2 regions of the Nitrococcus sp. genome follow, and region 2 is predicted to be linked to the other one. Evidence: predicted binding sites of a transcription regulator. Region 2 holds the regulator's gene; the other holds the start of a gene.
The links. Region 2 encodes LexA, which represses DNA repair genes until DNA is damaged. Its sites were predicted from a motif close to TACTGTNNATATNNACAGTA; they were not measured.

Region 1 (15,986 bases), on a different contig from region 2:
ACGGCCACGACGCGGAGGCCGTGAAGGCGGCCTTGGAAGGGGCGCGCGCCGTTACCCAACAACCCACCCTCATCTGTGCCAAGACCATCATCGGCTTCGGCGCGCCGAATGTCTGCGGCAGCCATGGGGTGCACGGTGCCCCGCTGGGCGATGAGGAGATACGCGCGACGCGGGAGTTTCTTGACTGGCCGCACCCGCCGTTTCATATCCCCGAGGCGATCTATACGGGCTGGGAGGCGCGCAAGCGCGGCGCGAGTTGGGAGAAAGAGTGGAATGACGCTTTCGCCCACTATCGCGAAGCCCATCCGGAACTCGCGCGGACCTTCGAGCGGCGCATCCTGGGGGAGTTGCCGGCATCATGGCAGTCACTGGCGAGGGAGTTGCTGGAGCAAGCCGACGAGCAGAAGCGAACGGTGGCCACGCGGAAAGCCTCGCAGATGGCATTGAACGGATTCGGGCCTTATTTACCCGAACTCCTTGGCGGCTCCGCTGATCTCACCGAATCCAATAACACCTGGTGGGATGACTGCACTGCCGTAAGTCGCGAGGACGGCGATGGCAACTACATCTACTACGGCGTGCGTGAATTCGGCATGTCGGCGATTGTCAACGGCATTGCATTGCATGGCGGTTTTGCGCCCTATGCCGGCACCTTTTTGGTATTCTCCGACTATGCGCGCAATGCCGTGCGCATGGCGGCTCTGATGAAGATTCGCAGCATTTTCGTCTACACGCACGATTCCATCGGCTTGGGGGAAGACGGGCCAACGCATCAGCCGGTCGAGCATTTGGCCACCCTGCGCCTGATCCCGAACAACAGTCTGTGGCGGCCGTGTGACGTCGCGGAGACGGTGGTGGCCTGGCAAGCGGCGCTGGAGCGCGGCACCGGGCCTACCTGTCTGAGTTTGTCGCGACAGAACCTGCCCCACCAACTTCGCAGCGCCGAGCAGCTCGCGCGGATCCGCCGGGGAGGCTACGTGCTCCGCGAGGGCAGTGCCGAGCCACAGGCAATCATTATAGCGACCGGCTCTGAGGTCGCGCTTGCCGTGGACGCCGAGGAACGCCTGGCTGGCGACGGGTATCGCGTGCGCGTGGTTTCCATGCCCTCGATCGATACATTCCTCGCGCAAGAGGCCGCGTACCAGGAGTCGGTGTTGCCGCCTGCCGTAACGGCGCGACTCGCCATCGAGGCGGCGGTGCCCGATCCCTGGCTGCGCTTCGTCGGCCCGCAAGGCCGGATCCTCGGATTGTCCACCTTCGGCGAGTCGGCTCCGGGGCCGGATGTGTATCGCCAGTTCGGTCTGACTGCGGACAACGTGGTCGAGACGGTCAAGACCCTGCTCTGAGCCTTCAACGCAAACCGATCATCTAGTTAGCTGGGAGAAAACCATGGCCATAAAGGTTGGTATCAACGGTTACGGCCGTATTGGCCGCAACATTCTGCGTGCCCTCTACGAGTCGGGCCGCACCGACGAGATTCAAGTTGCTGCAATCAATGATCTTGGCGATGCCGAGACGAATGCGCATTTGACGCGCTATGACTCGGCGCACGGCAAGTTTCCGGGCACCGTAGAGGTGAGCGAAAACAATCTGGTCGTCAATGGTGATTCCATTCGCGTGCTATCCGAGCGCGATCCGAGCAAGCTGCCTTGGGGGGACCTCGGTGTCGACGTGGTGCTCGAGTGCACGGGGTTGTTCACCAACAAAGAGAAGGCCGCGGCGCACCTGGAAGGAGGCGCCAAAAAAGTGGTGATTTCGGCGCCGGCCAAAGGTGTCGATGCCACCGTTGTTTATGGCGTCAATGAAGAGACCTTGGCTTCCAGCCACACCGTGATCTCCTGTGCTTCGTGCACGACGAACTGTCTGGCTCCGCTGGTTAAGGTGCTACACAGCGCCGTCGGGGTGGAGCACGGTCTGATGACCACGATCCACTCCTTTACCAACGATCAGGTCTTGAACGACGTCTATCATAAGGATCTACGCCGCGCCCGCAGCGCCGTGATGTCGCAGATTCCGACCCAGACCGGGGCTGCAGCAGCCGTCGGCTTGGTGCTGCCCGATCTCAACGGCAAACTCGACGGATTCGCCGTGCGCGTTCCGACCATCAATGTCTCGCTCGTCGATTTGACGTTCACCGCGCGTCGCGACACGTCGGTCGAAGAGATCAACAGTGCGCTCAAACAAGCCGCGCAGGGTCCTCTGCAAGGCGTGCTGGCTTACAATGACGCTCCGCTCGTATCGATCGATTTCAACCACGATCCGCATTCCTCGATTTTCGAGGCGACGCTTACCAAGGTCATCGGTGACCGGCTGGTCAAGGTCTGCTCTTGGTACGACAACGAGTGGGGATTCTCCAACCGGATGCTGGATGTTGCGCTCAGCCTGATGAAGGCGAAGTAACAGCGGCAGGCCGTCATCACAGTGTCGCATCGATCGCAGACGCGCCGAGAGCGCGTCTGCGCCTACCTTCGGGTATCGAATTGGCGAGGAGGAGAGCAAGGCTTATGGGCCTGTTATGCATGACCGATTTGGATCTGGCCGGCAAACGGGTGCTGATCCGGGAGGATCTCAATGTGCCGGTGAAAGACGGGGTGGTGGTCGACGATACGCGCATTCGCGCCTGCATGCCCACCATTCGCCACGCGCTTGCCGGTTCCGCGAAAGTCATGCTCATGAGCCATTTCGGTCGTCCCGAGGAGGGCCGATTCGACGAGCGCTACTCCCTTGCTCCGGTCGCTGAGCGCCTCTCCGAGTTGCTCGAACGGCCGGTGCGCTTGGTGCGAGACTGGCTCGAGGGTGTGGAGCCTGCCGCCGGCGAGGTCGTTCTGTGTGAAAACGTTCGGTTCAATAAGGGCGAGCTTGCCGATGAGGAGGCGTTGGCGAAGCGGATGGCCGCGTTGTGCGATGTCTATGTGATGGATGCCTTTGGTACCGCGCATCGTGCCCAGGCTTCCACCCACGGCGTGGCCCGATTTGCTCCGCAGGCTTGCGCGGGACCGTTGCTAGTCGCTGAACTGGATGCTCTGGGTAAGGCGTTTGAGCAGCCTACCCGGCCCGTGATCGCCATCGTGGGTGGATCCAAGGTATCCACCAAGTTGACCGTGCTCGAGTCGTTGGTCGATGTGGTCGATGCGCTCATCGTCGGCGGTGGTATCGCCAACACCTTCATCGCGGCCGCCGGCCATCCGGTGGGCAAGTCACTGTACGAGCCTGATCTGGTGGACGCCGCCAAACGGCTCATGGCGGCTGCCACCGCCAAAGGCGGTGAAATTCCGATTCCCGAAGACGTCGCCTGTGCCAAGGTCTTCGATGAGACAGCCGAGGCGGTCATCAAAACCCTCGATCAGGTGGCCGAGGATGATCTCATACTGGATGTTGGGCCGCGGACGGCCGGCCGTTATGTGCAGGCACTCAAAGAAGCGCGTACGATCGTCTGGAACGGACCGGTGGGTGTATTCGAATTCGAGCATTTCGGGCGCGGTACGAAGGCCTTGGCTGATGCCATCGCTGCCAGCAACGCATTTTCGGTAGCCGGTGGTGGAGACACTTTGGCCGCGATCGCCAAATATGGCGTTGACGAGGGAATTTCGTATATTTCTACCGGCGGCGGCGCGTTCCTGGAATTCCTGGAAGGAAAGAAGCTGCCAGCCGTTGCCGCTCTCGAGGCGCGTGCCGGCTGATTCCCTTGCGGGATCGGGTAGGTAGCGGGGGCCGGCTTATTGTCTGCGCCCTGTCCCCACCGGAGATGTCAGCGGGTTTTGCCGCTGGCGTGTAGTATGGTTTTGTAGGTCACGGTTCGGCGAGCGATTGCTAAAAGGCCCTCGCTTGCATCCGATCTCCGGAGATCCCTTTGTGAGCGCTGGCGTACGTCCGCCACCGACTGCGATTATAAACGCAACTCACCGGATCCCGTACCGGAGAGAGTCCGTGTACGTTTTTTTGCCGGCGCCGGCCCCCGCAAGTGAAAAAGGTAGGCTATGGTCCGTCAGACAAAGATTGTCGCAACCTTAGGGCCTGCAACCGATCGTGAAACCGCCTTGAACGGCGTGCTGCGTGCGGGCGTTGATGTCGTCCGCCTGAATCTCTCCCACGGTAATCACGATGAGCATCGACAGCGTTCCGTTATGCTTCGTCGTGCTGCTCAACACCACAACCGTGTGGTTGGCCTGCTCTGTGACCTACAAGGCCCCAAGATACGCATCGAAAGTTTCCGCGACGGTACGGTGGATCTGCTGGAGGGGCAGGGGTTTTTTCTGGATCCTTCCCTGGCGGAGGATGCGGGAATGCAAAGCGGCGTGGGAGTCGGTTATGCGGACCTACCTCGGGATGTCGGTCCCGGGGACGTGCTGCTGCTCAATGACGGGCTCATCCGCCTGAGCGTCGATCGGGTGGAAGGCAGCCGCATTTTCACCACGGTTGAAATCGGTGGCCGATTATCGGCGCACAAGGGCATCAATCGCCTCGGGGGCGGGCTATCGGTATGCGCACTGACGGATAAGGATCGGTTGGATATCCGGCTTGCCGCGGAGCTTCAGGCGGATTATCTGGCGGTTTCCTTTCCCAAGGGGGCCGACGATATCGAGGAGGCGCGTGATCTGTTGCGCGCCGCGGGCGGCGACGCCGCGATCGTGGCCAAGATCGAGCGCCGTGAGGCGGTGGACAATTTGTCCGAGGTCATGGAAGCGGCGGATGCGGTTATGATCGCGCGGGGCGATTTGGCCGTGGAAATCGGCGACGCCGAGCTGCCGGGAGTGCAGAAGCGCATTATGCGGCTCGCTCGGGAGCGCGATTGCGTGGTGATTACCGCGACGCAGATGATGCAATCCATGGTGGATCATCCGGTGCCGACCCGCGCCGAGGTGTTGGATGTCGCCAATGCCGTTTTGGATGGAACCGATGCGGTCATGCTCTCAGAGGAATCCGCAGTCGGGCGCTATCCGGCCAAAGCCGTTGCTGCCATGGCCCGCGTGTGCGTCGGTGCCGAACGCTATGCCGAGGAGACGCATCCGCCACGCTCGGGACCGGAGCCGCATTACACACGCATTGACGAGACCATTGCGAAAACGGCGATCGCCGCGGCGAACCAGCTCAGTGTTCGGGCGATCGCTGCCATGACGGAATCCGGCGCCACGGCCATGTGGATGTCGCGCATCAACACGGACATCCCGATCTACGCACTTTCCGAGCAACCGCGCACCCGCACCAAAGTGACGCTGTATCGCGGGGTGCACCCGATCAATTTCGACCCGGCAGGCCGTGACCATGCCGCCGCGAATCGGGGCGCGGTCGAGGAGTTGCTCAAAGCGGGCGCCATTTGTGAAGGTGACCTGGTGCTGATCACGAAGGGGGATCTGGCGGGTGTTCAGGGCGGGACCAATACGATGAAAATCGTGCGGGTCGGCGATTTCATATCAGAATAGCCCTATCTGCGGTGGCAATGATCTCCTAATCGTCTCGCCGATTCACTCGGGTGGGTTGGCTGGGGTGAAGGCAGCGTGGCGGGAGTGAGGATGGATACCCCCGGCGGCCGCTATCCGATCGACCCCGTCAATCGCCGATACGCTTCCCGATATTTCTCGGCGGTTTGCGCAATGATGCGCGCCGGCAGGCGCGGTGCAGGGGCCGAATGATTCCAGCCCACCGAGTCGAGGTAATCACGCACGAATTGCTTGTCGAAGCTCGGCGGCGAACTTCCTGCACGGTAGTGATCCGCGGGCCAAAAGCGCGAGGAATCCGGCGTGAGAATCTCGTCGATAAGCAGCAGCTGGCCCTGGGCGTCGCGCCCGAACTCAAACTTGGTATCGGCGATGATAATACCGCGCCGGCGCGCGTTGGCGGCGGCCTCCTGGTAGATTTGCAGGGTCAGAGCGCGGACTTGCTCGGCGGTATCGTCGCCGAGCAAGTTCGCCGTTTGTGCGAAGTCGATGTTCTGATCATGGTCACCTGCGGGCGCTTTCGTGGCGGGAGTAAAGATGGGCTCAGGAAGCTGATCCGCCTGCCGCAGACCCCCCGGCAAGGGTATTCCGCAGACCCGCCCGCTCCGTTGGTAATCCTTCCAGGCCGAGCCGACGAGATAACCGCGAGCTACGGCTTCGATTGGCAGGGGCTGTAGACGACGTACCACCATCGCACGGGATTGCACCTGGCGTATTTCGCTGGTGTTGGTCAGTACCGATGCTAAGGAGTCTTCCAATAGATGGTTACCGATGGCAGAGCGGGTTCGCTCGAACCAAAAACGTGATAGCGCCGTGAGTACCTTCCCCTTGCCGGGTATCGGATCCGCGAGGACGACATCGAAAGCCGAAAGGCGATCGGTGGTGACAATGAGCAGACGTGAATCGTCAATTCCATAGATGTCGCGCACCTTGCCGCGCTGCAGCAGCGGCAAGCCGGTGAGTTGAGATTCGAACAAGATATCGGGCGCAGTTGGCATGAAGGGTACTGGTTGGGATGAACCTCGGTGCTTGACGCCGTGCTCGCGTATTATATCCGAGTGGCGGCGTTGAAAATTAGGCCCGTGTCGATGCGTGCTACGGGTTCCTTCATCGGCACCGTGTGGCGGGCTCAACACGCTCATACCATTTTGGACTAAGGGGGCTGAAGGTGCATAGAGCTGGAGCAGATTTTCGTGCGCTGCGCATCGCGGTGCTCACGATATCCGATACGCGCGGGCAGGCTGAGGACCGTTCGGGCGAGGCGCTTTGCCAGGGCATTGTGGAGTCGGGCCATGAGCTCGCGCAGCGGCGAATCGTGCGCGATGACGTTTATGAAATTCGCGCTACCGTATCGGCTTGGATCGCCGATTCGGGGGTGCAGGTGGTGCTCTGCACGGGCGGCACCGGTTTCGCGCCTCGAGATCGCACGCCCGAGGCTGTGAGCGTGCTCCTCGACCAAGAGCTCCCAGGTTTCGGCGAATTGTTTCGCCAATTCTCTTTGGAGGAGATCGGTACCTCTACCCTGCAATCGAGAGCCTTGGCCGGTTTTGCGAATCGCACGCTCATCGTCTGTCTGCCGGGCTCTACCGGGGCATGCCGAACGGCGTGGAAGCGCATTCTGCGCGAACAGCTCGATGCGCGCCATCGTCCTTGCAACCTGGCCGAGCTGGTGCTAGTGGATCAGGAATAGGCTGAATCGATGAGCCCACCGCGTGGCATTGTGAGGAGAAAGCAAAAGCGGTTGGGGCAGGGGGCTATTTGGTGAACCACGGACGCTAGGTGGACGGGTTGTGTCCCGGTAGTCTACCGGTTGCCGGCCCGGTATTTCCGGCATGTCTTCGCGAAAGTTGCCGTTGGACAGGAACAACACTATAAGTTTATCGTGTGAATCGAAGCCACGGCCTTAGAACGATAATTATCTGCATTTGGTATTTTGGGGGTGGTTATGGGGAGCCGTACCCAATTCAACGAGTTAATCGACAAGAGCCTGCGTACGGAAGACGTGGAGGGGATTCACCAACTCTGCTCGGCGATCGGAGAAGCCTATGGCTTCGATCATTTTATTTACGGTACCAGTTTCCCGACGTCTCTGGTCAAGCCCTTTGTTCTAGTGATCAGCGGACAACCTAATGCCTGGCGCAGTCATTATGAAAAAAACGGCTATCTTGCGGTGGATCCCGCCGTGCGTCATTGCATGCGTAGTATCAGGCCGCTGATTTGGCAGGATTTGCAACTCGATCCGCAGAGGGACGAGAAACCGTTTCGGGTGATGCACGAGGCGCGCGAGTTCGGACTCGCCAGTGGTGCCAGTCTATCGATTCGCGGCGGCCGAGGCGAAGTGGGCGTGCTCAGCTTTTCCAGCGAGCGTACCCCGCAGCAGACGCGCCCGGAAATCGAGAGCGCGATTTCGGATTTATATCTGCTCTCCGCCTACGTTCATGAAGCGGCGGGGCGATTGGTCACTCAGGGCGCGTTGCCGTTCAACCCGCCGGAACTTACCGCGCGTGAGCGTGAGTGTCTGCTTTGGGCGGCCGAAGGTAAGACCTCCTGGGAGATCGCGCGCATACTTGGAATCAGTGAACGTACGGCGATTTTTCATCTGCAGAATGCAGCGCGGCGGCTCAATGCTTCCAGCCGTCAACAGGCCGTGGCGCTTGCGATTTCTCAGGGCCTCATATCCCTTCAACTCGGCTAGAAGCCACCCCTCAGGCAGCCGCTCCCGAGATGACTTCCCATGAGTTCGCTCCGGGATCACGCGGTGGGAATTCGCGTCCGATTACGCGTCTGGACACCCATAGAAACCTGAATAGAAATTTCGGGCTATGAAAAAGGGAAATCCCCGATATTCGGTTCGACTGATCTTCGTCGTTTCAAGAAAGTGAGCGATTTGCTTTTCCGTTGAATCGGTGCGTACTTGCGAGAGTATTTCGAGACACGATCCAAATAAAAATTTTGATCGTTATACAAGTTATTATTTTTTCTGGAAGAATCAGAGGTGGGCGGTGTGGCGACGGATGAGTAGAGCTGACTTGGTGCACCCCGTCAACCGGGCAAGGTCTTCAGAATCGATTCGACTCACGCGTTCGGATGAAAGCAAACGGCTGCAAACCTGTAATAACTTACAGTTATGAGGCCGTTGTCGTTTCCGTTTACTGGATGTTAGCGGCATAAAACAGTCGGCATGGAACGGGGATTTAGATGCAGGAAATGCTCATCGGGAGACCGTCCGATTGCGTCTTCTCTCCTGAGTCACTGCGAGCGCTATACCGGTTTCGCCATCGGGTGTTCAAGGAACGTCTAGGGTGGCAGGTTCCCAGCCGCCATGCTCTGGAAGTGGATGCCTATGATGCCCTTGATCCCGTATATACCGCTTATTTTCATCGCGGGTCGATCATCGGGACATTCCGATTGCTGCCGACCAGTGGTCCCTACATGCTGCGGGATGTTTTCGCCGAGATGCTGCGGGGCGAGCCGGCACCTTGTGCCGGCGATGTATGGGAGCTTTCGCGGTTTGCCGTCGAGCCGGCTCACCGCCACGCAGGGGGGCAGCTGACATGCTCCCAGGACTTGTTTGAGCTTTTGCGTGCTTGCTATGGCTTTTCTTGCTCCCAAGGGATTCGCGAGCTCGTATTTGTCACCAGCGTGGCGGTCGAACGGATGCTGCGCAGTTTGCGCTTCCCGTTGGTGCGGTTCGGTGACGGTGCGCCGACTCAGCTTGGCGAGGTGCTCTCGGTTGCGTGTCGAGTCCCGATTAGCGCTGAGTTGCATCAGGTGCTGCACCCGTTGCCCTACGAATCCGTACTCGAGGGGGCGGCGTAGTCGCGCGGCTAGGCGATTGCTACGGTTGTTGGGCGCAAGCGCGCCCGTTGGTTAGAAGCGCCGAGGCATGGCAGTGGCGTCGTTACTTCGACGATGCATCGATATATAGAAGAACAGCACGCAAGCGATTGAGGCTACGAGAAGGGTGACGATCAATGGCTGCCCGAGTGCCACGCATCAGGCCAGAAGCGTTTCATTCCATAGTGCGGCCTGGCGTTGCCAGCGAAAGCCCGTTGCCGAGTGACGACTGCGGCTTCCCTGGGCCCGCTGCCTTTATCGACGCGGACGGGCGTCTCACGCGAAGCAATACGGATCTCGCCGCGCTGCTTGGCTACCGCTGCGAGGACATCGACGGCCGGGCGGTCGTCGAACTGCTGCAACCCGATTTTCGAGCTCGCCTGCAGGATGTGCTCAAGCATCTGTTGCAGCGCGAGCGCATGCCCTGCATCGAGAGCCTGGTGCTGTGCTGGCTGAGCCGCCACGGGCAAATCATACCGACCCGGGCGAATTTGGAGGTAATCGGCGGCGAGCGGCCAGTGATTAGGCTGCAGGTCGCATCCGGTATCAGCCCGGAGCCGCCCCCCACCGACCCATGGTTCGCCTCGGAGTGGTTCCAAAGCATGGTCGAGGCGGCCACGGAAGCTTTGCTGTTGGTGGACGGCAAAGGGGTGGTGCGATTCATCAATCGCAGCGGCGAAAACCTCTTTCGCCAGTCGCGCGGCAACGCGCTCGGCCATAGCGTGGAACAACTGCTCAGCATGCCCATACCGGATATCAGCACGGACGCACGTACGGTGACCGGTCTGCTCTGCGATGCGCTTCGCCTGGGTTGTCAGGAGCAGCTCGCGTTATGGGGCGCGGGCGGGGATGGCGGCGGTTTCTCGGTGGTCGTAAGCGTAATTCCTCTCGAAGATTTCCCCGAACCCATGGCGCTATTGCAGGTTCACGATTCTACCGAAGAGCAACAACGCGAAGCGCGATTGCGGCACTTGATCAATTTTGACGCGGTGACAGGATTGCCTAATCGGGCGCTTTTCACCGACCGGCTCAGGGTGGCTGCAGCGCGTTGCGCGCGCGGCGAGAGTAGCCTTGCGCTGGGGTATATCGATATTGATCGGTTCAAGGACTTCAATGAAACCCTTGGGCATCGCGCCGGCGATGACGTACTGCGCGAGATCGCGCGGCGCATCAAGCGCCAGGTAGGCGACGAGAACACGCTAGCCCGTCTCAGTGGCGACGAATTCGCATTGTTGATCGAAGGCAATCAGAGTGCCAATGAAATTAGAATCTTGGCGCGAAGTATCCTGAACGCCATTTCCCAGCCGTTTTTCATTGCTGAACATGAGTTGTTCGTAACCGCCAGCTCGGGTTTCGCCGTATACGATCGGGTCGATGACGAGCCCGCCGATTTGTTGCGCAAGGCCGAGATCGCGATGTATCGCGGCAAGTCCCAGGGGCGCAACAATTTTTGTTTCTACACGGCCGCATTTGAATGCGGCGTCTCGGACCGCCTGCGGCTGGAGGCCGAGCTGCGTCACGCGCTGGAGCGCCAGGAATTCATTGTCTACTATCAGCCGTTGGTCGAGGTCCGGGGTCATAAAGTCGTCGGGCTCGAGGCGCTGTTGCGCTGGCGGCATCCGCAACGAGGACTGATCACGCCGGGCGAGTTCATCCCGATGCTGGAGGAGACCAAGCTGATCGTGCCGGTGGGGGAGTGGATCCTGCACGAGGCTTGCCGCTTCTTGGTCACTTTGTCGCGGGATCTCGGTCGACCGCTTCGTCTGGCCGTGAATGTTTCCGCCGAGCAGATCCGCCATTCGGGTTTCGCGCGGTCAGTCGAACGGGTGCTCGCGGCAAGCGGCCTACCCGCATCGGCGTTGGAGCTCGAGTTGACCGAGACCCTGCTCATGGATCACACGGCGTCGGTGCATGCCAGTCTGGCGGCGCTCAAGCAGCTCGGCGTCGCCATCGCGGTGGATGATTTCGGTACGGGTTACTCATCACTGGCTTATTTGAAGCGCTTCCCGGTATCGGCGCTCAAGATCGACCGTAGCTTCATCGCGGATGTATCGGGTGGCAGCGACGACAGGGCCATTGCAGGCGCGATCATCGCCATGGCGCAAAGCCTCGGTCTCGGCGTGGTAGCCGAGGGGGTCGAGAGCGAGAGTCAGGCGCGTTTTCTGCGCCAGTGGCCGGGGATCGTGGTCCAGGGTTTCTTTTTCGCACCGCCGGTGCCAGCCGCCGAGGCGCGCGTTCGCTGGTCAGGCCGTTTAGGATAGGCGCCATTCGGCTGCGCGCTCCGGCCGGCAACGCGACCGTCTGTCACACCACGCGGCGCCTCATTCACTGCGCCGCGACCCCCGTAATTCCCCGATTTCCCCATAGCAAGCATTGGTTCGGTTGCAGGCGGGCGCCGGCCGCTTCAGGGTTGGCTCTCGTGGCGGGTCTTTGTGCCGGGCGCACTTCGTCTGCCGGCTGAAAATTGACCGCGATTAGGTTAGAGTACTCTACCCTCAGGGAGCAGCGAGTATCGGGGTGATACGCTATGCGGGATTTTAAGGTGGCACCGTCCATCCTCTCGGCCAATTTCGCACGTTTGGGTGACGAGGTTCGGCGTGTGCTGGATGCGGGCGCGGATATGGTGCACTTCGATGTAATGGACAATCACTATGTCCCCAACCTTACGATCGGCCCGGTGGTCTGCAAGGCGTTGCGGGAGGATGGCATCACCGCGGACATCGATGTCCACCTCATGATTAAGCCTGTCGACGAAATCGTGCCGGCTTTTGCCAAGGCCGGTGCAAGTTGGATCACTTTCCACCCGGAGGCCAGCGAACACATCGACCGCACCCTGCAACTCATTCGCGACAACGGCTGTCGTGCAGGTTTGGTGTTCAATCCCGCGACACCGTTGGATTACTTGCGCTATGTCATCGACAAGGTGGACATGGTGCTGATTATGTCGGTGAACCCCGGTTTTGGCGGACAGACGTTTATTCCCGCCGCTCTCGAGAAGCTGCGCGAGGCACGTTCGCTGATCGACGCGAGCAACCGCCCGATTCGGCTGGAGGTCGATGGTGGGATCAAGACCGACAACATCCGTGCCGCGGCCGAGGCGGGTGCGGATACTTTCGTCGCCGGTTCCGCGATCTTCGGAGCGGACGACTATCAACAGGTGATTAGCAATATGCGTGCCGAATTGGAAACGGTGGCCGCTTGAATAATAAAGGCATGTTCTCTGGCATTCATGTCGTGTTGTTCGATCTCGACGGCACGCTGGTGGATACCGCTCCCGACTTGGCGGCTGGCGTGGATCACATGCTCGAGTCCCTGGGCCTTGCACCGGCGGGTGAAGCGCGGGTGCGGACCTGGATCGGCCACGGCGTGAATCACCTCGTCAAACGTGCGCTCGAGGCAGCTACCGGCAGGGAACGGGAGCTTTTCGAACGCGGCCTGGGGCTGTTCCTGGATTACTACGCCGATCATCTCAGCGATCGCACCTTGCCCTACCCCGGGGTCGTCGCTGCCCTCGATGAGCTGGTGGAGCGTGGTCTGCGTCTGGGGGTGGTAACCAATAAGCCCGCCCGGTTCACCGAGCCACTCCTGGAGTCGCTCGGCCTGAGAAAGGCGTTTCGCACGGTCGTAAGCGGAGATGCGGTAACCGAGAAGAAGCCTGCCGCGGAGCCATTGCTACGGGCCGTGGAAATATGCGGCGGTGAGACGCAAAACGCGATTATGGTCGGTGACTCGATGACCGATGTCGAAGCGGCGCGGCGGGCAGGTCTGGGCTTCGTTGGAGTTCCGTACGGCTATAACCATGGCGACGAGACCTTTTTGACCGCCCCCGATGTCATGATTCAATCGCTAAGCGAGCTTCCGGCATTGCTCGAAGGCAATACACAGGCAAATGCAGCAGTTGACGGTCACCACCTACGATAACGAGGCGCAACAGGGGCTGCACGAGCGATGGCGTCATTACCGGTGAGGTAACTGCGCTTTTGCGAATCACGCCTGTTGGTGGTGACGATGGACCAGAGACAATTCGATCGCCTGGAAAAGGCGGGATACAACCGTATTCCGCTGATGCGCGAGGTTTTAGCCGACCTCGATACCCCGCTATCAACCTATCTCAAGCTCGCGGAAGGCGCGTATAGCTTTCTGTTGGAATCGGTCCAGGGCGGAGAGAAATGGGGTCGCTATTCGATCATCGGTGTCCCCTGTCGCACGTTTCTCCGTGTGTACGGACAGCGGGTGGAAGTCGTTCGCGACGGCGAGGTCGTTGAGCGCCGTGACGTCGCGGATCCGCTGCTGTGGATCGAGCGGTTTCATCACGAAGTGAGGGCGGCTCCGTCGCCGGATTTTCCGCACATGCCACGGTTTCTGGGTGGTTTGGTCGGTTATTTCGGATACGACACCGTCCGCTACACCGAGTCCTGCCTCGGCCCGTGCCCGAATCCCGACCCGTTGGGTGTTCCGGATATTCTGCTCATGGTCTCGGAGGAGGTGCTGGTATTCGATAATCTGGCCGGTAAGCTCTACGTGGTGGTTCATGTCGATCCCGCGGCAAGCGATGCCTTCAATCGCGGCCGAGCGCGACTCTCGGAGCTGGCGGAGCGGCTGCGCGGCGGTGTAAACCGCTACCGCCTCGGCAAGCCGCGCCACGAGGTCGCCGAGGAGGATTTCACCTCGAATTTTACGCAGTCGCAGTACGAGGCGGTCGTGGAACGCATCAAGCGTTACATCGTCAACGGGGATTGCATGCAAGTTGTGCCATCGCAGCGTATGACGACAGCCTATCGCGGGCACTCGCTCGATCTCTACCGCGCCCTGCGTTGCACTAACCCCTCGCCTTATATGTTCTTTCTCGATCTCGACGACTTCCAGATTGCCGGCTCCTCGCCGGAAATACTTTGTCGGCTCGAGGATGGCGAGGTCACGGTGCGCCCCATTGCCGGAACGCGGCGGCGCGGGGCCACCGAATCGCAAGATCTGGCATTGGAGGAGGAGCTACTGGCCGATCCCAAAGAGCTCGCGGAGCATCTGATGCTGATCGATCTGGGCCGCAACGATGTGGGGCGAGTCAGCGAGGTCGGCAGCGTGCGCGTCACGGACCGGATGACCATAGAGCGCTATTCGCACGTCATGCACATCGTCTCTCACGTGACTGGTCGGCTGCGCAAGCCGCTGGGACCCATGGATGTGCTGCGGGCGACGTTCCCGGCGGGCACTCTATCCGGAGCGCCAAAAATTCGGGCGATGGAAATCATCGATGAAGTCGAGTCCGTGAAGCGAGGTGTCTATGCTGGCGCGGTAGGCTATCTGTCCTGGTCCGGCAATATGGATGTGGCGATCGCCATTCGTACGGCCGTGGTTAAAGACGGCTGTGTCCATATACAGGCCGGTGGCGGCGTGGTACACGACTCTGTGCCGCGTCTGGAATGGGAAGAAACCCTGAACAAGGGGCGCGCGTTGTTCCGCGCCGTAGCCATGGCAGAAGCGGGATTGGATAGCTAAAGGTGGCGCCATGCTGCTGATGATCGACAATTACGACTCCTTTACCTACAACCTGGTGCAGTACCTGAGCGAGCTGGGTGCCGATGTGAGGGTTTACCGCAACGATTCGATCACCCTCGAGGAGATCGAACGGCTGGCGCCGCAGCGTATTGTCATCTCGCCCGGACCGTGTACGCCCAACGAGGCCGGTATCTCCCTGGAGGTCGTTCGACATTTTGCCGGACGTATCGCGTTGCTCGGAGTCTGTCTCGGCCACCAAGCCATTGGCCAGAGCTTTGGTGCGCGGGTCGTGCATGCCGCTCGTGTGCTGCACGGCAAGGTGTCCGATGTCTATCACAACGGGCGGGGGGTCTTCAGCGGATTGCCGAATCCATTGCAGGCGACGCGCTATCACTCACTGGTGCTTGAACGTGACGCGTTGCCCGATTGTCTCGAGGTAACGGCCTGGACGCAAAATAGCGACGGCACGGTGGAAGAGATCATGGGGGTTCGGCATCGCTCGCTGGCCGTGGAAGGGGTGCAGTTTCATCCCGAGTCAATCATGACGCTCACCGGGCATGATTTGCTGCGTAATTTCCTCGTTTGCCCCAGACAAGTGGCCTGAGATGAATGGCGGTAAACCTCGGCAGCGCGGGCGAGGCCGCTGAATGGATATCCAGAGCGCGATACGCGCCGTGATGCGTCGCCAGCATCTCAGCCGCGGGCAGATGAGTGCCGTGATGCGCGCGATAATGACCGGCGAGGCGACCGCGGCGCAGATCGGTGGGTTTCTGATCGGATTGCACATGAAGGGCGAGACGGTCGAAGAGATCGCCGCAGCCGCGGAGGTCATGCGCGAGTTGGCGGTCCGTGTCGTGGTGGATTCCGCTCATCTAGTCGACACCTGCGGCACCGGCGGGGACGCGAAGGGGACATTCAACGTTTCCACCGCGGCCGCTTTCGTGGTCGCGGCCGCCGGCGGCAAGGTGGCCAAGCACGGCAACCGCTCGGTCTCGAGTTCCTGCGGCAGCGCTGACGTGCTCGAGGCGGCCGGGGCTAACTTGAATCTCGATCCCACGCAGGTCGCCGATTGCATCGAACGCATCGGAGTCGGCTTTCTGTTCGCACCCAGGCACCATTCCGCCATGCGCCACGCGATCGGTCCGCGGCGGGAAATGGGGGTGCGGACGCTGTTCAATCTGCTCGGGCCCCTTACCAATCCGGCTGAGGCCCCGCATC
Region 2 (15,986 bases):
GGCTTCGATCTCGCCGTGGGCGGGGCCTCGCTGTTGCTCGGCGCGGCGATCGGCTCGGTGGTTGGCGGCACCTCGGCCTGGTTCTCCTACAAACGCATCGGCGAAGTGAAGATTCTGGGTCTACCGCTCGGCGGCCAGGAACTGCGCGTCGGCCCGGCACGTAACCTCAATTTCCCCTACGTCGTGCTTGGCCGAGCCCTCTACCACCACGCCGCCGTCATGCATCGCACCCACGCGCAACGCGACGTGCTCTGCCTCGATACCACCGCTGAAGACGCCAGCGCCCGCTCCATCGCCGAGTCCCAGCGCAAAAAGCTCGAGCGGGTGTTCACGCGGCTCAGAAACTCCGATAACGGCAACTACGAGCCGGTGCTCCTGGAGCAGCTTGCGGAGATCATCGACGAGATAACGGTCAAATTTACCCAGAGCGCGCCGGCCACGACGCCGTCCTACGGCTCGGCGAACGCGGAGCCGCCCGCGGCGCAAACCCAAACAGCACCCGGTCAGCCGCCATCGCGCACGGCGGCGGGCTCCCAACGCCCCGTGGATTGACCAGCGGTTTCCACCCGGACCGAGGCGATATCAGCAATCCCGCGCTTTACTGCGCCGCGCGATCTGGCCACATCGACGGTCTCGCTTGCGTGGCAGGCTTTACTGCGCGGCCGGACTTTAACAGCGGAAGGCGCAGGCGCTTTGCTGCCGTCTGCGCTTTTTCGCCTCCGCTGACGTGCGAGGACACCTCATCGCGAATCGTTCAGGCGAAACCGTAAAGAACGGTTCCGAACGTCGCGGCTGTAAAAAAGTAGGCGAACAACGCCAGCAGGCCGTCGTTGGCGATCAGGGCAAGGCCGAAAGCGGCGATGGCGAGACCGGCCACGGCGGCGCTGAACGGCACGAGTTCCATGAGCGGCATGGCGGCCGCAATGAGGACGCAGGTGAGCGCGATGGCGTAGGTTCCGAGGCTTTGGGTGAACATCATGAGGCGGGGCCGCAGCAACCGATCGACGGACCGCGCCGGCCGGTGCAGCCACTGCAGTGTCCTCTGAATCTTGCCTCGTGCCACGGAACGCTCGACCAGCCAGCGCGGCAGCCAGAAGTAGCGCCTGCCAAAGAGCAATTGTCCGGCGGTCAACAACCCGAATATTCCCATGACGATCGGCACGCCCGGGATGCCCCCGATGACCGGCACCGCGCTGCCAAGCCCTGCGAGCAGCAAAATTGGCCCAAAGGACCTGCGCCCCACCGTCTCCATGATCTCGCGCAGCGAAACTTGACCACTCCCCTCTGCGGCCTCGTCGATGCGCTCGAGCAGCTGCTCCAGATTGTTGAGTTCTTGCATTGTGATTAGCTCCTGTCGACTCAGGGCGGGCAGCGCGCCCCGGGGCGCTATCGAAAAACGCGCCGCCGTCGCGTTTTCATTGGCTGGGGCACCCCATGCCGCCCGCCGCTAAAGCGTGGCCAGATTCAAGCACCACGAGCGCGGTGGAAGCGGGACTGGCTGGGGGCTGAGGCGGCAGGGAATGTCCGCCGAGCCGCGTGTCAATTGCCACCCTGCCCGGATAGGCAGACAACCCGAAGGGCGGCATGTTCCCGTCGGCCGCATTCAAAGGCCGCCGGCAGAGCGCGCCCCAAATGGCCGCCTTCACTGAAAATCCCGGCTCCTCGTGCGCAATGCGCCCAACAGGTGCGTGTGGTCCTCCAATCGCCCGGCGATGAGATGCGCGACCTCACCACGGCGATCCCAGACGCCGATCGCCCCCAGCAGACGCGCCCCCGCCACGATCCTGCGAAACCGATCCACGATGCGCTTCCAGACCACGACGTTCACCATGCCGGTCTCATCCTCCAGGGTAATGAAAACGATGCCGTTGGCGGCGGACGGACATTGCCGGGAGATGACGAGGCCGGCCGCGCGCACCAGGCGCTTGTTGCCGATCTCCCGCAGCGCCGACGCCGTGCGAAAGTGATGGCGTTCGAGCCGGGGGCGCAGCAGCGCCATGGGGTGGCGGCCGAGGCTAAGGCCCATGGCGTTATAGTCAGCGACAAGGTCCTCGGCCTCGGTAGGCGCACGCAGGAAGGAGCGAGGCTCTGCCATTTCCACGTCCTCGAACACGGGCAGATCCTGTTCCACGCCGAGCACCTGCCACCAGGCATCACGGCGGTGCCCGGCAAGCGCTGCCAGGGCCCCGGCACCGGCCAGGGCTTTGAGATCGCGCCGCGAGAGCCGCGCCCGGCGGGCCAAATCCTGCACCTCGCGAAACGCTCGGGTGGCGCGGGCCTGGACGATGCGCTCGCCGCCGGCGGCCGAGAGCCCCTTGACCAAACGCAACCCAAGACGCAGCGCCAGCCGCTCGCCATCGGGCTCCAGCGTGCAGTCCCATTCGCTGCGCATTACATCCACGGCCCGCACCTCCACGCCGTGCTCACGGACGTCGCGCACAAGCTGGGCGGGCGCATAGAAACCCATGGGCTGACTGTTGAGCAACGCGCAAGTGAAAGCGGCGGGCTCGAAACATTTGAGCCAGGCGGAGACGTAGACCAGCAACGCGAAGCTCGCGGCATGGGATTCCGGAAAGCCGTATTCGCCGAAGCCCCGGATCTGCGCAAAGATACGCTCGGCGAAATTCTTTCTATAGCCACGCTCACGCATGCCGCGCAGCAGCCGTTCACGGAAGTGACCGAGCCCGCCCCGGCGGCGCCAGGCGGCCATGGACCGGCGCAGCCGGTCCGCCTCGCCGGGGCTGAATCCGGCGGCCGCCACGGCCAGTTGCATGACTTGCTCCTGGAAAATGGGCACTCCCAGAGTGCGCGCCAGCACGCGCTCGACCTCGGGGCTCGGATAATCGACCGCCTCCAGTCCCTCCCGGCGGCGCAGGTACGGGTGCACCATATCGCCCTGAATAGGGCCGGGGCGGACGAGAGAGATTTCGATGACAAGATCGTAGAAGTTTTGCGGTCGCAGGCGCGGCAGCATGGCCATCTGGGCTCTGCTCTCCACCTGAAACACACCCACCGTATCGGCGCGCGAGATCATCTCGTAGACGGCCGGCACCTCGGCCGGCACGCTCGCCAAGCTCAGCCGGCGGCCGCGATGGCGTTCCAGCAGATCAAAGCTCTTGTGGATGGCAGTGAGCATGCCAAGCGCCAGGCAGTCCACTTTCAACAAGCCCAAGGACTCCAAATCGTCCTTGTCCCATTGGACAACGGTGCGCCCCACCATGGTGGCATTCTCGGTGGGCACCAGCTCCGCGAGCGGCCCGCGGGAAATCACCAAGCCGCCGACGTGTTGGGAGAGATGACGCGGAAAGCCGAGCAGCTGCCGGGCCATGCGCAGCACCCGGCGAAGCAGCGGATTGCCGGGGTCGAAGCCCGCCTCGCGCAGCCGCTCCTCATCAAGGCCCCCGCCCTCCCAGCGCTGCACGGCGCCGGCGAGCCGCCCCAGCTGGTCCTCGGCCAACCCGAGCGCCCGGCCGGCGTCGCGCAGGGCGCTGCGGGGGCGGTAAGTGATCACCGTGGCCGCGAGCGCCGCCCGGGAACGACCGTATTTGCGGTAGACGTACTGGATGACCTCCTCGCGGCGCTCGTGCTCGAAGTCCACGTCGATATCCGGGGCCTCGTCGCGCTCCCGGGAGATAAAGCGCTCGAAGAGCAACGAGGAACGCGCGGGATCCACCTCGGTGATACCAAGGCAGTAGCACACCGCCGAATTGGCGGCGCTGCCGCGCCCCTGGCAGAGGATGTTCCGCTCACGGGCATAGCGCACCACATCGTGTACGGTGAGAAAGTAAGGCTCGTAGCGCAGCTCGGCGATCAGCGCGAGCTCGTGCTCGAGCTGACGGCGCACCGGCTCGGAAACCCCCGCCGGCCAGCGGCGTTTCGCGCCTGCCTGCGTGAGATGGCGCAGCCAGGCACTGGGAGTGTAGCCCTCGGGCACCAGCTCCTCGGGATATTCGTAGCGCAGCTCGTCCAGCGAGAAAGTGCAGCGCTCGGCGAGGCGCACCGTCTCGGCGAGTAACGCCGGGGGTACAGCCGGGCCAGGGCGAGGCGGGAGCGCAGGTGACGCTCGCCATTGCTGTATACGCCCCGACCGATCTCCGCCAGCGGCTTGCGAAGCCGGATGGCGGTGAGGGTATCTTGCAAGGCGCGGCGGCCGCGACGGTGCATGTGCACGTCGCCGCAAGCCAGCCGCGGCAGACCGGCGTACCGGGCGAGCCTGGCGCTGCGCTCGAGGCGCCCGGCATCGAAGCCATCCAGCAGTTGATTGACGCCGATCCAGCCCCGGTCGCCGAAGCGATCGGCGAACCAAAGAGCCTCCCGATCCGTGCTCGACTCCCCGATGAGCAGGATGGCGAGACAGCCCGGCACTGCCTCGTCCAGATTGTCCTTGGTTAGCCGATAACGCCCTTTCGGGGCCAGTGAGCGGCCCAAGCTGATCAGGGCACACATCTGCGCGTACGCGCGCCGGTTCGGGGCAATCAGAACCAGCCTCGGCCCATCGGCCAAGCGCAGCTCGGTACCGATCAGCAACCTCAGCCGAGTCTCTTTGGCCGCCATGTGCGCGCGCACGAGCCCGGCCACCGAGCACTCATCAGTAATGGCGAGGGCCTCATAGCCCAGCTCGGCGGCACGGATAATCAGCTCTTCGGGATGCGAGGCCCCGCGCAGAAAGCTGAAGTTGGTCAGGCAATGCAGCTCGGCATAGGGCGGCGCTGAGATATTCGGCATGGCGATCCGACCGTCTCGATGGTACTGTATAAATTATCAGTATTGGAGAGAACGGTCATGCGAACGCTGACCCCCCGACAGCAGGAGATCCTGGCGCTGATCCGGCAATTCATCGCCCAGACCGGCTATCCACCGACCCGTACCGAAATCGCGCGGGCGTTGGGATTCCGCTCGCCCAACGCGGCGGAGCAGCATCTGCGGGCACTGGCCCGCAAGGGCGTCATTGAAATCCGGCCCGGCACCTCCCGGGGCATTCACCTGCTTGGCGAGGAGGCGGGCCTGCCCGTGATAGGCCGCGTAGCCGCGGGCAGCCCTCTATTGGCCGAGGAGCACATCGAGCAGCACTGCCTCGTGGCGGCGCAGCTGTTCTCGCCGCGGGCCGACTATCTGCTGCGGGTGCGCGGCATGAGCATGCGTGATGCGGGCATCCTGGAAGGCGACCTGCTCGCGGTGCACCGCACCTTCGAGGCACGGGACGGCCAGATTGTCGTGGCTCGGCTGCACGACGAAGTCACGGTAAAGCGTTTTGAGCGCCGTGGAGCTCGGGTTCGGCTGCTGCCGGAAAATCCGGCGTTTCAACCCATCGAGGTGGACCTGCGGCGCGAGCCGCTCGTCATCGAGGGCCGGGGGGTGGGCGTCATTCGCCCGGCGCTGTAGGGAGTGCCCAATGGATAACCTGGACGATCTGCTTAATCGGCCTGGCCTCTGGCGGGCCGGGGAACGGCAACGGCAGACGGGGCTGGAGCATGTAACCTCCGGTTTTCCGGCGCTGGATGCAGCGCTGCCCGGCAGTGGCTGGCCGCTCGGCGCGCTGACCGAGGTTCTGCACGACCAGGCCGGCATCGGCGAGCTGAGTCTGTTTATGCCGGCGCTTGCCCGGCTCAGCCGGAGGGGGCAATGGCTCGCTTTGATCGCCCCGCCCTATCTCCCCTATGCCCCGGCTCTGTCCGGTCACGGCGTGGATCTCTCCCGGCTGCTGCTGATTCACCCCGGCACCGCCACCGACGCTCTTTGGACGGTGGAACAAGTGCTGCGCTCGGGTACCTGCGCCGCCGTGCTGGCCTGGCCGCGCCGGGCGGATGCCAGGAGCCTGCGCCGCCTGCAGCTCGCCGCTGGCGTCGGCCGCAGCCTGGGCCTGCTCTTTCGTCCACAGGCCAGCAGCACCCGTCCCTCCCCCGCCGCGCTGCGGCTCGGCCTCAAACAACACGAAGGCCGTGCCTTGATCAAGCTGCTCAAGTGCCGGGGCGCCCGCGCCGGGCAGGAACTGCTCGTGAACCTCTCCCTTGACGGCCCCCCGGGCCAGAACCCGGCGCCGCGCACCGGGCCGGCCGTCACCGACCTCGCGCTCCGCCCCGCAACCGCGCCTCCGCGTAGCTCATTCTCAAAACGATAGGCACGCCAGCACTGGGAAGATCCATTGGCGACCATCACCCTGCCGGCCGAGCCGCTAGGAACGGGATCCGACGCCGCACCATGCTCTGGCTCTGCATCGATCTGCCTCAATTGCCCTTGGAGAGCTTTCAGCGGGGCGGCAGGGGAGAAAAACCCACCGCCGTCGTGGAGAAAGGGTGCATTCTGGCCGTTAATTCCCCCGCGGCCCGGGGCGGTGTACAAGTGGGAATGCGGCTGCCGGCCACGCTCGCCGTGCTCCCCCGGCTCCAGCGACGGGAACGCAGCCGCCGTGCCGAGACACGAGCCCTGGAGCGGCTCGCGGGGTGGTCGCTGCAGTTCACGCCCAAGATCAGTCTGCAACCGCCCCGATCGTTGCTGCTGGAGATCGGGGGCAGCCTACGCTATTTCAACGGACTCGAACCGTTACATAGCCAATTGAAAGCAGGGCTCGAAGCGCTTGGCTATTGCCACGCAACCGCCATCGCTCCCACGCCCACGGCCGCCTGGCTGCTGGCGCGCGCCAACTACAAGCAATCGGTCATCACGGCGAATCGGCTTGAAGAGGCGCTTCGCGGGTTATCAACGCAAGCGCTGGCATTGGGCGGCAAGACATACGAGGCATTGGAAAACCTCGGCATCCATACCCTCGGGGACTGCCTTGCCCTGCCCCGCGACGCCCTTGCCCGCCGGTTCGGCCCCGCGCTGCTACGCCAGCTCGATCAGGCACTCGGCCGGCTTCCCGAGCCACGCCGGAGCTGGCACGCCCCCCCCGCTTTCACAGCGAGCTGGAGCTCCCGGAGGAGGTCCATCACCGCGGCCAACTGCTCTATGGGCTCGAGCGCTTGATCCTAGAGCTCTGCGGCTATCTTAGAGGCATCGAATCGGGCACTCGGGGCCTTGAGTTTTACCTGTATCACCGTGGCGGCACCAACACCTCTATTTCCGTTGGGCTGGTCGGCTGCAGCCGCGATCCCGCTCACTTGCTGGAACTCACCCGGCAACGGCTTGAGCGACTCTCCCTGCCCGCACCGGTAATCCGTTTTGCGCTTGCCGCCCGCTCCATCGAGCACTTGGCTGCATCCCCCCGAGATTTGCTGAGCGAGGATCGTGGCCAGAGCGATGAATGCAACACGCTGGTCGAACGGCTCACGGCCCGCCTCGGAGAACGTGCCGTACGGGGGCTGCGGGTCTGTGCGGCACATCGCCCGGAGCGGGCATGGCAATACGTGCTGCCGGGCCGGGAAAGCCAGGGCACTGCCATGGCGGAGCGGCCTTTGTGGCTATTGCATCGCCCCCTGCCGCTGAGCGCCCAAAACGGGCGGCCGCTCTGGCACGGGCCGCTGGTGCTACAACATGGCCCGGAGCGCATCGAATCCGGCTGGTGGGATGGCGGGGATTGTGCCCGGGACTATTATGTGGCTCGCAACGCCGCCGGCGAGCGGGTGTGGATTTTCCGCGAACGCGCCGGACGGCGCACTTGGTATCTGCAGGGTATTTTTGCCTGAACGGCCTTGGGCATGCCCTCGCCCGCGCTCAACACACGCCGCCGCTTTGCTTCGGATGCGCCGAGCGCCAGCACGAAATTGGCCGGATGAAGCGGAGCAAGCCAGCGAATAACGATGCATACGCCGGGCGCTGCCAGTCCTGCTATCCTTGCCTTCACAAGGGATTGCGGCAATTCAACCAAGCGAATGCGGGCACCGCCCGGTGCCCGATTGAAACCATGGCGAATCGAATCGAAATCCGCTATTGCACCCAATGCCGCTGGCTGCTCCGCTCGAGTTGGATGGCCCAGGAACTGTTGACCACCTTCGAGCAGGAAATCACGGAGCTGGCTCTGCAACCCGCCACCGGTGGCGTTTTCGAAGTATACGTAAACGAAGTGCGCATTTGGTCACGAAAGGAGGCGGGACGATTCCCGGAAATTGCTGAGCTCAAGCAACTCGTCCGCGACCGGATCGCACCCGGCAAAGGCCTTGGCCATGCCGACCGGAAAGGTGTTCCCTGAACCGAGGTGTTTTCGCGCCTTGCGCTTGGTGCAGTTTGTGACCGCGAGCGCATATTAATATGCCAACTGACGCACCAAAAAATAAAAATATTATATTTAAGTCAATCGCTTGAGTTCCCTATCCGCTGGAGCCATGCTGTGTGGTACCGATGCAGAGATGCGAAGCGGGTTAGGCTTTTGCCCGCCGTTATCATTCCAAGCCCTCAATCGACAGTCGGAGGTCGCCATGAGTAATGCGAGAGCAACGAGCAGCACGGATCTATTCAGTCAACTGGCCAGCCTGAATACCGAGCTCTGGAAAGCTTGGCTCGAAGGCCCGCCGCGCATGTTTCAGGGCTCTTCCACGCTGGACGACACTTATCACAACCAGATCAATGGGTTTCGCCGCGCAATCGAGGAAACATTGCAACTCGAGCATCGCTGGGTGGACGAAATCCGGGACCATAGCCCGCGTGAGGGGCTTAGCGGCGAGGTGTCACGCATTTCGGCGGCCCTTATGGAGGCTGGCATCAACACGCGGTCGCGGCTATGGCAGGTATGGTTCGACAACGCTGACCGGATCGACATCGCGCGCCTCGGCAATCTGGCTGAATCCATGCAGACGCCGCAGCAGCTTTTCACCGCCTGGCAGCAGCTCACCGATGAGTTCTTCGAGACCCAACGGCAGGTGGGCGAGGAGCTGAGCACTGCAACACAATCCGCTCAGCAAACCGTGGCCCAGAGCGCTGCCGGCAAGACACGCGGCGGCACCGGCAAATCGGGCTCCCAGGAGAGCGCGGCCTCGTCCAACTAATGTGCCCGCGCCCCGACGAGCGCGGCGCGGCCGGAGGCGCGTGACGGGGGCTGGCGGCCCGCGCCAGCCCTAGCCGCTGACCCCGAGACGCAGCAACAGGAAGGAATAGACGAAAGCCACTTCCTTGAGCGCCTGATAGCGCCCGTGGGTCCCGCTGTGGCCCACCTCCATGTCCGTCTTGAGCAGAAGCAGGCCGCCGGTGGCACGATCGCGCAATCGCGCAACCCACTTGGCTGGCTCCCAGTATTGAACGCGCGGATCGTTCCAGCCAGCGATGACAAGCATATCCGGATAACGCTGCGCGCGCACATTCTCGTACGGTGAATAATCGCGGATGGTTTCGTAGTAACACCGTTGCGCGGGGTCGCCCCACTCGTCGAATTCGATCACCGTGAGCGGCAGGGAAGCATCTTCCATCGTATTGAGCACATCGACGAACGGCACCTCGGCGACAGCGGCGCGAAACAAATCCGGGCGACGGTTGACGACCGCCCCGATGAGCAGCCCTCCGGCGCTTCCCCCCATCACCGCGAGCCGCGCGGCGCGGGTATATCGCGCGTCGATAAGCACCTGCGCGCAGGCAATGAAATCGGCGAAGCTGTTTGGCTTTTGCAGGAGCTTGCCGGTGTTCTTCCACTGCTCGCCAAGCTCGCCCCCGCCTCGCACGTGGGCAATCGCGCAAATGAAGCCACGCTCCAACAGGCTGATGCGGCTGCTCGAAAAGCTCGGCTCGCTGCAGATTCCATAGCTGCCATAGCCGTAGAGCAGGCAAGGGGCCGACCCGTCGAGCGGCGTGTCACGGTGGCGGACGACGGAGACCGGCACCCGCACACCATCGGCCGAGCTGGCCCACAAGCGCTCGCTACGATACTGCGACGGCTCGTAGCCGCACGGAATCTCACGTTGTTTGAGCAAATGCAGCTCGCCACTTGCCATATCGCAGTCGTAGACGCGTGGCGGCGTGACCAGCGAGTCGTAATGCAATCGCAGCCGTTCGGTGTCGAACATCGGGGTATTGCCGAAGTCCACCACGTAGAGCGGCTCATCGAAGGCAACCGCATGCCAGTGACCGGTCTCCAAGTCACAGATCCAAACCCGGCACACCCCTTCCTCGCGGGTCATCAGTGCCAGATGACGCTCGAACACCTCGACGTCCTCGAGCATGATTTGCTCGCGGTGATCGACCAACGTCTGCCAAGTTGATTCGTCGGCAAAACGATTCGCCGGCACGCGCAGCAGCTTGAAATTGACGGCGCATCGGTTGGTGAGGACAAAGAATTCCCCGTGGCGGTGCTCGAGTTCATACTCGACGCCGTCCTCGCGTTGCCGAAAACACACGGGCATGGCCTTCGGATCATCCGCGTCGAGCAAATGCGACTCGCTCGTGATGTTGCTCGCCAGCTCGATCAGCAGATAACGTCGATCCTTCGTGTTGCCCACGCTGACGAAATAGGCCGCGTCCGCTTCGCGCAGCACCTCGGCATCATTGGCCTGAGGCTCCCCGAGGCGATGGCGCATGACCCGCCAGGGACGATGCGTCTCGTCGAGCAGCGTATAAATCAAGGTGCGGCTATCGTTGTGCCAGGCTACCGAGCCGGAAGTCTGCGGAATCGCCTCGTCGAGTGTCTCGCCGGTGGCGAGGTCACGAATCCGCAGCACGTAACGCTCGCTGCCGTCGAGATCCTCCGAGTATGCGAGGTAGCGATGATCGGGGCTGACTTCCTCGCTCCCCAAGGCAAAATAATCCCGCTCCGCGGCTAGCTCGTTGAGATCGAGGATGATCTGCTCAGCCGCATCCGAGGGCGTCGGGCCGAGCCGGCGGCACAGGAGCGGATACTCGAAACCGGCGCGGGTCCGCGTGTAGTACCAGTAGGCATCGAGCCTTACCGGCACCGACTCGTCATCTTCGCGAATACGGCTTACGAATTCCTCATAGAGCCGCTCCCGGAATTCCCCCGTGGAGTCCATCACGGCGTCGGTATGGCGATTCTCCGCCTCCAGATAAGCGATGACCTGCGGGTCATCGCGATTGCGCAACCAGGCGAATTCGTCGTTTCGCGACTCGCCATGCGAGGTGATGACCGTGTTGCGCTGAGGAGGCTTCGGAGGCGCGTGGGGCGTTTCGTTTCTGATCACGGTTCTCCGCGTTGACCTGCGCAAGGGGCCCCAGCCGCTTGGCTTACTCGGCGGGGCGGACACCGATCGGCACCTTCGGCAACCTCGACTACAGAGGCCGCGCCACATCGGGCTGAGGATACTTCGCAGGCTAGCGAGTCGTCAGTCCGTGACGCAAGCGCTTTTTCAAAATCAATGGCATTGCTTACGATATGCTTCTAAGAAACAATCCAAGAGTGAACTTCCAGGAGAGTGCTGCGGCTCGGCCGTAGCTGCTGAGGGTGGGAAAGCCCGAGGTAAGTGGATGAACAGGGACCGTCGCAAGTACCAAAGACGCGCAGTATATTGGGATGCCGCCGTTTCCGGTGAAGGTTTCGCAGCCCAACCGGTCATCATACGTGACTTCTGTGCCGGGGGCCTGTTCTTGACCGCCCAGGACGGCACGGGCGGCAGAAACTGGCCATCTGCCGAGCGCTTGCAACGCGACCATCGCGTCATCGTGCGCTTCACGCATCCATTGGACGGCACGCAGATCGAGGTCAGCGGCCGCATCGTACGCGAGAGCCCGACCGGACTCGGGCTGACCTTCAGCCGCTCCCATACGGAGCTGGTGTCCGCTTTTGACGCCATCGCCGATGGTCAGCCGCAAGGCGGGGATGAGCAAGCCGCGAGTGAGCGCTCCTTGAGTCGGCTTGCACGTGAGGCTTTGCAGCTTTGTCGGGAACAGGCACAAGGGTTTTTCACTGAAGCGCTCGCAGAGTTCACCAACCATGCCGTCGACCGCCTTTTCGATTGCGCACGCCGCAGCGCCACGAATGAAGAACAGCACGCCTTTTACGGTGGCTATCGTTATCTGCGCGATATCCGAGCCAACTTGCCCCGCCAATTCACCGACGAGGTGCGGCGCCGATTGACCGAGCTTACCGACCCAGTGCCAACCCGGAGCGTGCAGCGGGCACCGGAGGTAGTCGATGAGCTCGCTTTGGTGGACGAGCGCGAGTTCGAGGACTGGCTCAGCCGCTCCGATGCGATCAACCGCGCCGAGTCCCGCTTCACGATTTCGCTGGCGGCGCTCAACCGGCGCCTGTCCTACATCGTCGGGCGCCGGCTGGACGAGCTCAGCAATCCCCTCGCCCCCGCGGTTGTCTGTGAAATTCTCCCCGCCGTGCTGGAGCTCTCGAAAATCGAGCGCCAGCCCGCTCGCGCGCTTCATGAGACATTCGGCCAGACCGTGATGATGCGCCTGGGAGGATTCTATGAGGAGCTGAACGCCCGTCTGCGCGAACGCGGCATTCTGCCCGACATCGAGAACGAACGACCGGAAATCCGCCCCTCGACGCCGCAGCGCCCTGGGCAAGCGCCATCCGATCCCGAAACCGAGTCGCAGCAGGCTGACGAGGAGAGCTCAGCGGACCCCGAGGTGGCGCCATCGTCGGCAACGGCGGCGGCGCCTGCCTATTCGAGACCGCAAACCGCGTCCGCACCGCTCGGCCCTTCACGAACGCTGCCGGCCGCTCGCGAGCTCCTGGCGGCGCGCAATCGCCTGCTAAACCGTGTACCTCCTACCGGCTCGACGGAGGCAACCACGGCCGCTCCGGCGCCGCAAGCGCCGCGGTCGCCACAGGTCCCGGCGTTCGCCTCCAGCGAGGTGCTGGCGGCTGTCGATCAGCTGCATGCCAACGTTCAGCAGGCTTCGCCCGCCGAGGCAAATACCAGCCTCATGGAAAAGGTAATGGCGCGGCTGCGCGCCGATGGCGGTGACGGAGATGAAAAGCAGCTCTCCGCGGAAACGCACGGCACCGTCGAGCTACTCGACAACTGGTTTGGGACCCTGCGCGACGACCCGTTGAACACTCGCTTCCTGCGCGACTGGAGTGGGCGTCTGGCTGTTCTCGCCTTGCGCGCTCAGCTCGAGAAAGGGGGTTTTTTGCGTGAGGACCCCCAACCGATTCATCATTTGCTCAATCAGCTGGATCGCTGCGGCGTGGCTCTCGCCGTTTTGCGCGGGGGCGAGCAGGAGCGCCTGCAGCGCAATCTGGAGGCCTTGCTGCAGCGCGCGCTCACCGATTCGCGGGAACAGCCGGAGGTCGTCGGCGAGGTTGCCGATGAGATTGCGACTCTGATCGAGCGCCCCCTCGGCGCGCGCGCGGTCAACATGCAGCGAGTACTGCAGCAATGTGAAGGAACGCAGAAGCTGGAGCGTGCAAAGCGGTTGGCGAACCGGGAGATCGACAGACGTATCGCCGAGCGCGAGATCCCGAGGCTGTTACTCGATTTCATCGACCAGGGCTGGCGTAATCTGCTCGTGCTGGTGAATCTGCGTGCCGGGGTCGACAACGATCAATGGCGGCGCGGCCTTGCCGTGCTGGACCGGCTGATCGCCGGACTCGGCAGCGCCACGGCCACGGCGCGGCCGATCCCCCAGCCGCACAAGGTCGTCAATCACATCGAGCACCAGCTGACTGCATTCGGCCGCTATACCACGGAGATGCAATCCATCGTCGGTGAGATCCGCGAATACCTGCTCGCGGTCACGAAACAAGGCCGCGCGCCCCGGCCGCTTCCCTTGGTCAAAGCCAAACGCTCCGATGCCGATGAAATGGCGCTTGCAGCCCGTGTCAAGCCCTACTGGCTCGGCCAGACCAAGCTGCTCAGCGTTGGCGATTGGGTATTCTTCGCCGGTAAGGATGGCACGCCCGAACCCTTGCGCCTGCAGTGGATCAACGAAGACCGCACGCGCTTCGTCTTTGTCCACCGCAGCGGGACGAAGGCCAAGGACATCCGCCTGGCAGAGCTAGCGCAACTGCTGGAGGTTACCTCCGCCGGGCTCACCGAGGATATGGACATGCCCTTGACCGAGCGCCAGTGGCAGAAGAAGCTCCAGGATCTGCACGACGAGCTGCGTCGGTTCGCCACCCACGACTCGCTGACCGGTTGCCTCAACCGGAAGGCTTTGCAGAAGTCGCTGGAAAAGCTGCCGAGCGGGCTGGAGGCGCGCAACCAATGGCACGCTCTGCTCTACTTCGCCCTGGACGGCTTCAAGGTGATCAACAGCACGCTGGGTCATGAGGGCGGTGATGAGCTGCTGCAGCAGGTTGCCGAGCAGTTGCGGGAGGTCGTGTCCGAGCGCGCGGGATGCGTCGCGCGCATGGGCGGAGACGAATTCGCGGTATTGATCGAGCACTGCAACGCGGACGAGGCGCGAGAGCTCGCCGAGCGGCTGCGTCTCGCGCTCTATGAGCGTCGCTTCGTGCGCGATGGCGAGAGTCTGACGGTTGCCACCAGCGTCGGTGTCGTTCCTTTCACGCTCGAGAGCCGCAGCCCCCACGGCTTACTCAAGGACGCCGATGAGGCCTGTCTCGCGGCCAAGCATGCCGGTGGCAACCAACTGCACATGCTGACGCCGGACGATCGCGAGCTCCAACAGCTGCGCGGCAGCATGGCACGCGCCGCTCAGGTCGACAAAGCGCTCGAGTCGGGGAAGCTGCGGCTGCGCGCCCAGCGGATTCAGCCCATCAGCAACACCTCGCTGCGCCCCTTCTATGAGGTCCTGCTCTCGATCCTCGGGCCAACCGACAATCTCATCCCCCCCAATGAGTTCATCCCGGCGGCGGAGCGTTTCGGGCGAATGACCGCCGTCGACCGCTGGGTGATTCGTGAGGTGCTGGATTGGTGCGCCGTAAATGGCGATGCGTTGACGGAGGTGGACGGCTTTACCATCAATCTCTGCGGCCCGACGCTGAATGACAACGACCTTGCCAATTATCTTCGCAGCCAATTTGCCCGCACCGGGGTTTCGGGCGAATTGCTCTGCTTCGAGGTGACCGAGACAGCCGCGGTGCAGAATCTTGCCCGTGCCGCGGACTTGATCCGGGAAGTCAAAGATCTCGGCTGTCGCTTCTCACTGGATGATTTCGGCTCGGGGCTGTCCTCATATTCCTACCTGAAGAATCTGCCGGTGGACTACCTCAAAGTCGACGGTCAGTTCGTGCGCGATATCGATCGGGACGAAGCCGACCATGCCATGGTCCGGTCCATCAATGAACTGGGACATTTCCTTGGCAAACGCACGATCGCGGAATATGTGGAGAATGACACCATTCTCTTCCAGCTCAGGGACATCGGCCTGGACTTCGCTCAGGGGTATGGCATCGGACATCCGATCCCGATCGAGGAACTCGTCGCTCAAGCCTAGCGCCGCGAGCGCCGTCCGAGCCTATGGAGACTCAATAACGATGGGGTGTTCCTGTCGGTCGAGGATCAGAAAATCTGACAGGTCGTCTCCTGCCGCGAGCTTGCGTGCAATCTCGCGCAGCTCCTCGCGGATTGCTGCCTCGGGCGCGTCGTCCATGCAACTGAGCAGTAGAAACTCCCAGCGGTCGTCCAGGTGATCGGCCTCGGCGACGAGGGCATCGAACGTCAGCGCTTCCAACAGGCGCTGATGGGTCATCATCAGCGGCGTCAGGCTCATCGTCCTGCCGTACCCATTGCCTTCATGGTGCTCCACGTAAAGAAAGACGAGCAGCAGCCATTGAGGCATGCCACGCGCCAGCCCGTCCTGGATGAAATCCTGAAAATGATCGTTCATATGCGGGAGCGTAGCCAACGGTTGATCCGCTGCAAGCACGTTCGTGCCGCGCTCGGCCGGGATGCTCGGGCGCGAAACGAGTCGTGGTGCGGGCGCCACGATGAGTCATGGTTGAGCAAAAACGAGAGACGCGGTAAGGTTTTACCGGCCATCTGAGGCGAGATCTCCATTCCGCGTGCACGGCGGCGATCGGTCACACCGAGGTATTTGCATGATGAGCCGTACAATAGAAGATTTCGTGGAGGTAAGCAATTTGGCAACCGCGTCGACTGCCGAGGAACATCGTGATGCCCAGCCGGGTTTCCAGGAGTTGTGGCCGCGTGGTGTCCGTCGTCCCATCGTGGGCTTCGCGGCGTGGCGCGGCA

Region 1: a site for LexA is predicted at 8,543-8,562, ahead of AC52Q4_RS09075 (acyl-homoserine-lactone synthase). Genes of this name have one in related genera too.

Annotation. Positions count from the first base shown of each region.
Region 1 covers NZ_JBXWZQ010000116.1:54,984-70,969, forward strand. Annotated here, with positions in the region: gene tkt (transketolase) at 1-1,346, shown strand, start outside; gene gap (type I glyceraldehyde-3-phosphate dehydrogenase) at 1,390-2,400, shown strand; gene AC52Q4_RS09050 (phosphoglycerate kinase) at 2,505-3,680, shown strand; gene pyk (pyruvate kinase) at 3,978-5,420, shown strand; gene AC52Q4_RS09060 (phosphoribosylaminoimidazolesuccinocarboxamide synthase) at 5,531-6,433, opposite strand; gene moaB (molybdenum cofactor biosynthesis protein B) at 6,598-7,125, shown strand; gene AC52Q4_RS09070 (LuxR family transcriptional regulator) at 7,381-8,130, shown strand; gene AC52Q4_RS09075 (acyl-homoserine-lactone synthase) at 8,634-9,254, shown strand; gene AC52Q4_RS09080 (putative bifunctional diguanylate cyclase/phosphodiesterase) at 9,488-11,533, shown strand; gene rpe (ribulose-phosphate 3-epimerase) at 11,800-12,474, shown strand; gene AC52Q4_RS09090 (phosphoglycolate phosphatase) at 12,471-13,193, shown strand; gene trpE (anthranilate synthase component I) at 13,281-14,768, shown strand; gene AC52Q4_RS09100 (anthranilate synthase component II) at 14,779-15,372, shown strand; gene trpD (anthranilate phosphoribosyltransferase) at 15,416-15,986, shown strand, end outside.
Region 2 covers NZ_JBXWZQ010000103.1:27,806-43,791, reverse strand. Annotated here, with positions in the region: gene AC52Q4_RS07765 (DUF3482 domain-containing protein) at 1-552, shown strand, start outside; gene AC52Q4_RS07760 (exopolysaccharide biosynthesis protein) at 755-1,339, opposite strand; partial or broken gene AC52Q4_RS07755 (error-prone DNA polymerase) at 1,643-4,725, opposite strand; gene lexA (transcriptional repressor LexA) at 4,783-5,382, shown strand; gene imuA (translesion DNA synthesis-associated protein ImuA) at 5,393-6,118, shown strand; gene AC52Q4_RS07740 (Y-family DNA polymerase) at 6,199-6,963, shown strand; gene AC52Q4_RS07735 (hypothetical protein) at 6,960-7,622, shown strand; gene AC52Q4_RS07730 (Rdx family protein) at 7,841-8,125, shown strand; gene AC52Q4_RS07725 (hypothetical protein) at 8,352-8,918, shown strand; gene AC52Q4_RS07720 (S9 family peptidase) at 8,988-11,054, opposite strand; gene AC52Q4_RS07715 (DUF1631 family protein) at 11,338-15,228, shown strand; gene AC52Q4_RS07710 (hypothetical protein) at 15,250-15,621, opposite strand; gene mobB (molybdopterin-guanine dinucleotide biosynthesis protein B) at 15,932-15,986, shown strand, end outside.